DNA from 2 places in the Stenotrophomonas sp. 220_Sma genome. Region 1 is predicted to be linked to the other one. Evidence: riboswitches for the same ligand, from Rfam matches in the RefSeq annotation. Region 1 holds a riboswitch; the other holds the start of a gene.
The links. Region 1 has a riboswitch for glycine ahead of ACZLIB_RS20540 (trimeric intracellular cation channel family protein). Riboswitches for the same ligand answer to the same signal wherever they lie in the genome.

Region 1 (4,405 bases):
GTGCAGGCCGCATGGAGCTCAGCCACGCATGGCGTGGCTCTACTGCCTCATCAGGCCGCCGGGCACTCGCCGTTTCGACCAAACCCGGCAGAGGTCTTCCTTTCTCGCAGTACCGGCAATTGAAAGCCAAGCTCTACCTGCGGCGCCCATCGCTCACTGCGCCTTTGGTTTCGGGTACCACAGCGCGTTGACGATGACCCAGCGCTGGTCGAAGCGGCCCATGTGGAAGTAGTCGACGAACCACGGGGTTTCCAGCCGCACCGAGGCCGCGTTGCCGGTCACGTCCAGCACCGTGCAGCGGCGGTTCCATTGATCCTTCGGGGTCTTCAACGCGCCCTGCTTCGTCAGTGAGACCAGCTCTTCCTTCGACATGCGGCGCAGGCCCAGTCGCTCGTCGGGTGTCTCGCCGAGCACCGCGCGCTTGGCCAGGTCCGGGTGCAGGGAGCGGGCGACGCGCTGCGGGTCGGCCTCCAGCTGGCCGTCGACGTAATCGTGGCAGGTGGCTTCGATGGCCGCGATGGTGGCCGGGTCGGCGGCAGGGCTCGTTGCTGCGGAAAGAGCGAACAGCAGGGCAATCGTGGACATCCGGGTCTCCGGCTCTGGGCGCGGGGCGATCATCGCATGGGCAAGCCGCATCCACGCATGGCGTGGATCTACTGCATCAGGCCCATTTCGTCGACGCTCAGCTGCATGTACAGGAACGCGGCCGCTTCGTCGGTCATCGGCTGGCCCTGCGGGAAACTGTCGAGCCAGGCGGAGATGCGCGCATGCCGATGCTTCAGCGCATCAGCTATCGCGCGCTTTTCCGCGTCGGTGGCATGTTCCTGCATCTCATCGCGCAGCAGGTCATCGCCGATGCCCCATTTTTCGGCCAGCGGGATCAGGTCGACCAGATCGGGCGGCACCTGGTCGCGGCGCAGGTGGATGGGCTCGGGCGTGTCCGGGCCGCGCTGTGCGGCCAGTTCGGCGGCGCTGCCGATCTGCCCGTGCTGCAGCGGTGGCGGAGTCTGGGCGCAGGCCGACAGGGGGATACAGAACGTCAACATCAGCATCCAGCAGGATTTCATCGGACCGCTTCCTGTGTCGATGGATGTGGCGATGATGGCATGGCCCAGCACACCATCCACGCATGGCGTGGATCTACAGGACCGGGGCCTGCAGCCAGGCCAGCTTGCGTTCGCGCGGCTGCTGCTTGAGCTGCCACTCGGCCCGCGAGGCGGCGGCCCGGTCCGGGTACTCGCGCACGGCCAGCACGCGCAGTGGCGGCCGTGCCCGGGTGTAGCGCGCGCCCTTGCCGGCCTGGTGGGCGGCGAAACGCGCCTCCACATCGGTGCTGATGCCGGCGTAGTAGCTGCCATCGCGGCATTCGAGCAGGTACAGGAACCACGGGCGGAGGGACGGGGCCATGCCCGGATTATGCCGTGCTGCACTGCAGCGGATATACTGGCGCCCGAATGCAGGAGAGAGGCGCCGCGCTGGCGCCCGCCGAAGGCGCAGGCTCCCATGATCGCTCAGGCCGGTGGGCTGGAATCCCACCAACCATGCATTCGACTCGCCGAGCTGGAGAGAGGTCACCGGGCACGCCCGGGACGATCCGCCGAAGGGGCACGCGGCCAACGCCGCTGAACTCTCAGGCAAAAGGACAGCGGGAGCGGCACCGGTCATCGTCATCCCGTCATTGCGCAGGCAGTGGCGGTAGTCGCGCATGGCCGGCCCCACCGCGCCCGGAGCCTGTCCCATGCTGCTGTCCATCATCTACCTGATCGCCATTTCCGCCGAAGCCATGACCGGCGCGCTGTCCGCCGGCCGTCGCCGCATGGACCTGTTCGGGGTGGTCATGATCGCCTGCGTCACCGCCCTCGGGGGCGGTTCGCTGCGCGACATCCTGCTCGGCCACTACCCGCTGGGCTGGGTGAAGCATCCCGAGTACCTGGGCTTCACCGTGTGCGCGGCGCTGATCGCCACCTGGGTGGCGCGCTGGATGCACCACTTCCGCCGCACCTTCCTGGTGCTCGATGGCCTGGGCCTGATCGCCTTCACCCTGATCGGCTGCTCGATCGCGCGCGAGGCCGGCCATGCCATGCCGATCGTGCTGATCGCCGGCATGCTGACCGGCGCCTTCGGCGGCGTGCTGCGCGACATTCTCTGCAACGAGGTGCCGCTGATCTTCCAGAAGGAGCTGTACGCGATCATCGCGCTGCTGACCGGCGCGGCCTACCTGTTGCTGCTGCACTGGGGCGTGGCCGACGCCACCGCGATCCTGTGCTGCCTCGGCGGCGGCTTCGCGCTGCGCCTGCTGGCGATCCACTACCGCTGGGAAATGCCGAAGTTCGTCTATCACGACGAAGTGCATTGATTGTTTGACGGTAGTGCCGGCCGCTGGCCGGCAACACGGCACGCGCCCGCAGATTCCGGCAGGTTGCCGGCCAGCGGCCGGCACTACCGAATGCGTTGCATGACCATGGTCATGCGGCATTGACCGGGGTGATTGGCTACCATTGTCACCCCGTCGCTGCCGCGACGGCATCCAGCCACGCCGCGCCCGCGGCCCCGCCAGACAACTCCCTCCCCGCTGCCCGTGGTGCCGTGAACGCGCCGACGGGCCCGCATGTCCCTGCGCGCGCAGGGCGCAGGATGCCCCATGTCTGTCGCCGAAAATTCCCGCTTCCGTCGTGCCCGCCTGTTGTGGGCGGTGCTGGCCATCGCCCTCGTCGCCGTTCTGGCGTGGTGGCTGTGGCCCCGGAACGGCGCCGGCAGCAGCGACGATGCGCCGGGCAAGACGGTGCCGGTACGCGTGGCACGCGCCAGCGCCGAGCCGCTGGTGCTGCGCCTGAAGGCGGTCGGTACGGTCACCCCGCTGCACAGCGTGGTGGTACGCAGCCGCGTGGATGGCGAACTGCTGCGGCTGCATTTCCAGGAAGGCCAGCAGGTGAAGGCCGGCGATCTGCTGGCGCAGATCGACCCGCGCCCGTATGAAGTGAAGCTGGCACAGGCTCAGGGTACCCAGCAGCAGAATCTGGCCGAGCTGGAAAACGCCGAGCGCCAGCTGCAGCGCTACCGCGAACTGCAGAAGCAGAACTACGTGTCCGGGCAGGAACTGAGCGACCAGCAGAGCAAGGTGCGCCAGCTGCAGGGCCGCCGCCTCAGCGATCAGGCGTCTGTTGATGAAGCGCGCCTGCAGCTGCAGTACACCCGCATCACCGCGCCGGTCAGTGGCCGCGTCGGGCTGCGCCGGTTGGACGTGGGCAACCTGGTGCGCGCCAGCGATGCCGAAGGCCTGGTGACGCTGGCGCAGACCGCGCCGATCAGCGTGCTGTTCACCGTGCCCGAACCCGAGCTGCCTGCGCTGCTCGATGCCGTGCAGGCGCAACCGGCACTGGCGGTGGAAACCTGGGACCGCGAAGAACGCCGGCAGCTGGCCCGCGGCTCGCTGTCCAGCGTCGACAACCGCATCGATACCACCACCGGCACGTTGAAACTGCGTGCGCACTTCGACAACCACGATCTGGCGCTGTTCCCCAACCAGTTCGTCAACGTCCGCCTGCAGCTGGGCGAGCAGCCCGCGCTGCTGATTCCCGATGCCGCCGTGCAGTTCGGCAGCCAGGGCAACTACGTGCATATCGTCGACAAGGACAGCAAGGCACAACGCCGCACCGTGGTGCTCGGTCCAGCCGATGATGGACGCGTGGCCGTGCGCTCCGGGCTGGCCGCAGGGGACAAGGTGGTGATTGAAGGCATCGACGGGCTGGAAGACGGCACGGCGGTGGAGATCATCACCGAGGAGGCCGCGACCAAGGCCGGCGCATGAACCTCTCGCGCCCGTTCATCCTGCGCCCGGTCGCAACGACTCTCCTGATGGTGGCGCTGCTGCTGTCCGGCGTGCTGGCCTATCGCCTGCTGCCGGTGGCCGCGCTGCCGCAGGTCGATTACCCGATCATCCAGATCACCACGCTGTATCCGGGGGCCAGCCCCGAACTGACCACACGCACCATCACCGCACCGCTGGAGCGCCAACTCGGGCAGATTCCCGGCCTGAAACAACTGTCGTCGACCAGTTCCGGTGGCGCCTCGGTCATTACCCTGCAGTTCGGGCTGGAGGTGTCGCTGGGTGTGGCCGAGCAGGACGTGCAGGCCGCCATCAACGCGGCGGGCAGCTTCCTGCCCGGGGACCTGCCTGTGCCGCCGGTGTACCGCAAGGTCAACCCGGCCGACACCCCCATCCTGACCTTGGCGGTGACCTCGCAAGGCCTGTCGCTGCCGCAGGTGCACGATCTGGTGGATACGCGCATCGCCCAGCGCCTGGCGCAGTTGCCCGGCGTCGGCCTGGTCAGCCTGGCCGGTGGCCAGCGCCCGGCGGTGCGCATCCAGGTCAATCCAGCGGCGCTGGCCGCCAACAACCTGGGCA
Region 2 (4,405 bases), 770 kb from region 1:
GCCTTGCGCAGGCCGTCGCGGCCCATCATCGCGATGTACATCCAGCTGATCGGCAGGATCGAGGCGCTGCCGAAGCTGGCTGCGCTGACCATGCCGACCGGGCCGTTGTCACCCAGCTTGCCCGGCAGGAACGGTGCCAGGTGCTCCTTCACCGCGCACGGGCCGACGCCCGGGCCGCCGCCGCCGTGCGGGATGCAGAAGGTCTTGTGCAGGTTCAGGTGCGAAACGTCCGAACCCCACTTGCCCGGCTTGGCCACGCCCACCAGGGCGTTCATGTTGGCACCGTCGGTGTACACCTGGCCGCCGTGCTGGTGGATGATCTCGCAGATCTCCACCACCTCTTCCTCGAACACGCCGTGCGTGGACGGGTAGGTCATCATGATCGCGGCCAGGCGGTCGCTGTACTTCTCGGCGTTGAGGCGGATGTCCTCGACGTCGACGTTGCCGTTGGCATCGGTCTTGGTCACCACCACCTTCATGCCGCACATCTGTGCCGAAGCCGGGTTGGTGCCGTGTGCCGAATCCGGGATGAGGCAGATGTCGCGGTGGCCTTCGCCGCGCGAGCGGTGGTAGGCGCGGATCGCCAGCAGGCCGGCGTACTCGCCCTGTGCGCCGGAATTCGGCTGCAGGCTGACCGCGTCGTAGCCGGTGCATTCGACCAGCATCGCTTCCAGCGTGTCGATCAGTTCCTTGTAGCCCAGCGCCTGGTCGGCCGGCACCAGCGGGTGGATCTGCGAGAACTCCGGCCAGGTCACCGGGATCATCTCGGCGGTGGCGTTGAGCTTCATGGTGCACGAGCCCAGCGGGATCATCGTGCGGTCCATTGCCAGGTCCTTGTCGGCCAGCGAACGCAGGTAGCGCAGCAGCTCGTGCTCGCTGTGGTGGGTGTTGAACACCGGGTGGGTCAGGAAAGCGGACTGGCGCAGCAGGCCGGCCGGCAACGCGTCGGCGGTGCTGGCATCCAGCGCGTCGACGTCCAGCGTGGCACCGAACACGGCAGCCACGGCCACGATGTCGGCGCGGGTGGTGGTTTCGTCCAGGCTGATGCCGACCGAGTCGCTGTCGATCGCGCGCAGGTTGTAGCCGGCGGCGCGGGCCTTGGCGTGGATCTCATCGGCATGCACGCCGGTGACATGCAGGGTGTCGAAGAAGTCACCACCGACCTGCACGCCGGCGTTGCGCAGCGCGGCGGCCAGGATCGAGGCCAGGCGATGGGTGCGGCGGGCGATGCGGGTCAGGCCGTCCGGGCCGTGGTAAACGGCGTACATCGAGGCCATCACCGCCAGCAGCACCTGTGCGGTGCAGATGTTGGACGTGGCCTTCTCGCGGCGGATGTGCTGCTCGCGGGTCTGCAGGGTCAGGCGGTAGGCCGGGTTGCCCTGCGCGTCGATCGAGACGCCGATCAGGCGGCCCGGCATCGAGCGCTTGTAGGCGTCACGGCAGGCCATGAAGGCGGCGTGCGGGCCACCGAAGCCGAACGGCACGCCGAAACGCTGGCTGTTGCCGACCACGATGTCCGCGCCCCATTCGCCCGGAGCGGCCAGCAGGGTCAGGGCCAGCAGGTCGGTGGCCACGGCCACCAGGCCGCCGCGTGCGTGCACGGCATCGACCAGCGCCTTGTAATCGCCCACCTGGCCGAAGGTATCCGGATACTGCAGCAGCAGGCCGAAGGCTTCCGCTTCCAGCGCTTCGGCCGGAGTGCCGACGCGCAGCACGATGCCCATGGGCTCGGCGCGGGTGCGCAGCAGTTCCAGCGTCTGCGGGTGCACGGCGTCGTGCACGAAGAAGGTGTCCGACTTCGACTTGGCCGAACGCTTGGCCAGGGTCATCGCTTCGGCGGCGGCAGTGGCTTCGTCCAGCAGCGAGGCGTTGGCGATTTCCATGCCGGTGAGGTCGGCGCACAGGGTCTGGAAGTTGATCAGCGCTTCCATGCGGCCCTGCGAGATTTCCGCCTGGTACGGGGTGTAGGCGGTGTACCAGGCCGGGTTTTCCAGGATGTTGCGCAGGATCACGTTCGGCGTGTGGGTACCGTAGTAGCCCTGGCCGATGAAGCTGCGCAGCACGGTGTTCTTGTCGGCGATCGCACGGATCTTCGCCAGTGCCTGCACTTCGGTCATCGATTCCGGCAGTGCCAGCGGCGCCGGCGACTTGATCTTGGCCGGTACGATGGCATCGGTCATGCCATCCAGCGACGCGTGGCCGACGACATCGAGCATCTGCGCGATCTCGGCGTCGTTGGGGCCGATGTGGCGCTCGACGAACGCATTGTGGTGCTCGAGCTCACGCAGGGAAGGGGTGTTCTGGGACATGGCGAAGGATCCGTCAGGAAAGGGCACACGCACGGGCACAAGCCGCCGGTCGGCGGTCTGCGGGGCGCCCCTCTGTCCTTTTGCCTGAGAGTTTGGAAGCGCGGCGAACCGCAGCTTCGTGCCCCTTCGGCGCCGGATCGAACCGGTCTCTCCAGAGTTGTGTTACGGGTGGTATCGGGCCTGAGCGATTACGGGCGTTGCGCCTTCGGCAGCGGTGTTCCGCTTCTCCCACCGTGTTGCCCGCCGATTATAGCCCGTTGCGGGCGCGCCGGCCGCCTCCAGGCATGGCCGCCGCGCCTGAATGGCCGATGGCCCGGCCGTGCGTTTTGTGCACCGCTGCATGGCATCGGGCGCAATCCCCACCTATGATGGGTGGATACCCGAATTAATCTGGCGCCGTCCCTGCTGCAGGGGGACCGGCGCCCGCCGTGCGTGCCGCGCATGGCCCTGCCGGACGCCTTCTCCATGACCGCCGCTGTTGCTCCTTCCACCCGCCGCATGGCCCTGCTGCTTGCCGGCCTGGCCATGTTCGGTCCGTTCTCGATCGACACCATCTTCCCGGCGTTCCCGCAGCTGGCCCAGCGCCTGGCGGTGGACGAAGTGGCGGTGCAGCAGACCATCAGCGTGTACCTGCTGTTCTACGGCCTGATGAGCCTGGCGCACGGCCCGCTGTCCGATGCCTGGGGCCGCAAGTGGGTGATCCTCGGTGGCCTGGTGGTGTTCGTCGGCGCCTCGGTCGGCTGCGCGCTGTCCACCGACCTCACCACGCTGCTGGCGTTCCGCGCGCTGCAGGGCCTGTCGGCAGGTGTCGGCATGATCGTCGGCCGAGCGGTGATCCGCGACCTGTACCACGGCCACGACGCGCAGCGACTGATGAGCCAGGTGTCGATGCTGTTCGGCATCGCCCCGGCCATCGCACCGATCATCGGCGGCTGGATCCTGCTCAGCGGCGCCGGCTGGCCACTGATCTTCTGGTTCCTGGTGGTGTTCGGGCTGGTCCTGCTGGCGGCCACTGCGCGCTACCTGCCGGAGACCCATCCGGTTGAAGCGCGCGTGCCGTTGTCGCCGCGCACGTTGATGCGTGATTACCTGCGCATCGGCTTCAACCCGCGCTTCCTGCGCCTGGCGCTGGCCGGCAGCATCGGCTTCGGTGGCATCTTCCTGTACATCTCCTCGGCGCCGGTGTTCGTGATGCAGCACCTGCATCTGGGCGAGGGCGGCTTCGCCTGGCTGTTCATCCCCACCATCGGCGGCATGACCACCGGCTCGTTCCTGTCTGGGCGCATGGCCGGGCACACCACGCCTACCCGCCAGGTCGCCATCGGTTTCGGCCTGTGCGCGCTGTCGGTGCTGTTGAACGTCGGCTACGTGGCGCTGGCCCCGCAGTTCGTGCTGCCGTGGGCGGTGCTGCCGATCTTCCTGGGCGGCATGGGCATGGCGCTGATCTTCCCGATCCTGGCGCTGGCGGTGCTGGACATGTACCCGCACCAGCGCGGCCTGGCCTCGTCGCTGCAGGCCTTCGTGCAGCTGATGATCAGCACCGTGGTGGCCGGCGTGGTGTCGCCGCTGCTCAGCGCCAGCCCGCTGCACCTGGCCTTGGGCCAGGCCGCGTTCTTCGGCGCCGGCTTCGTGTTCTGGTACTGGGAACACCAGCGCGAGCGCGCGGCGCAGGCAGCCTGCACGGGCCATTGAGCAGCGCGCAGGGGTAGGGCGGACGGGGATGCCGGCACATCCTTGCAGCCGCGGACAACCGGACTAGGCTGGGCATTCCAGCCAGCCGGTGCGTGGATGCACGACAGCCAGCCAATCCGATGTCGTTGCATGAGGTTCCCCCATGGCTGCGCAGCAGACCTACCGCCTGTTCGAGGTGGCGCTGAAGGAGCGCCGCGTTCTCTCCCCTTCCCTGGACCGCATGGTGTTCACCGGTGCCGACGTGGCGCGGATGAAGACCGAAGGCCCGGACCAGCGGATCAAGGTGTTCTTCCCCTTGCCCGGCCAGGAGGTGCCACAGGTCCCCAGCGGCGAGGACTGGTACCCGCGCTACCGGGCGCTGCCGGACGATCAGCGCCCGCCGATGCGCACCTACACGATCCGCC

Region 2: linked by a shared signal. The riboswitch ahead of gcvP (aminomethyl-transferring glycine dehydrogenase) and the one ahead of ACZLIB_RS20540 (trimeric intracellular cation channel family protein) in region 1 are both predicted to bind glycine.

Annotation. Positions count from the first base shown of each region.
Region 1 is NZ_CM151348.1:4,403,778-4,408,182, forward strand. It holds gene ACZLIB_RS20525 (nuclear transport factor 2 family protein) at 154-585, opposite strand; gene ACZLIB_RS20530 (hypothetical protein) at 654-1,067, opposite strand; gene ACZLIB_RS20535 (GIY-YIG nuclease family protein) at 1,141-1,407, opposite strand; glycine riboswitch at 1,448-1,537, shown strand; glycine riboswitch at 1,551-1,654, shown strand; gene ACZLIB_RS20540 (trimeric intracellular cation channel family protein) at 1,739-2,356, shown strand; gene ACZLIB_RS20545 (MdtA/MuxA family multidrug efflux RND transporter periplasmic adaptor subunit) at 2,642-3,808, shown strand; gene ACZLIB_RS20550 (multidrug efflux RND transporter permease subunit) at 3,805-4,405, shown strand, end outside.
Region 2 is NZ_CM151348.1:3,635,083-3,639,487, reverse strand. It holds gene gcvP (aminomethyl-transferring glycine dehydrogenase) at 1-2,309, opposite strand, end outside; glycine riboswitch at 2,372-2,474, opposite strand; gene ACZLIB_RS17100 (multidrug effflux MFS transporter) at 2,775-4,001, shown strand; gene ACZLIB_RS17095 (siderophore-interacting protein) at 4,144-4,405, shown strand, end outside.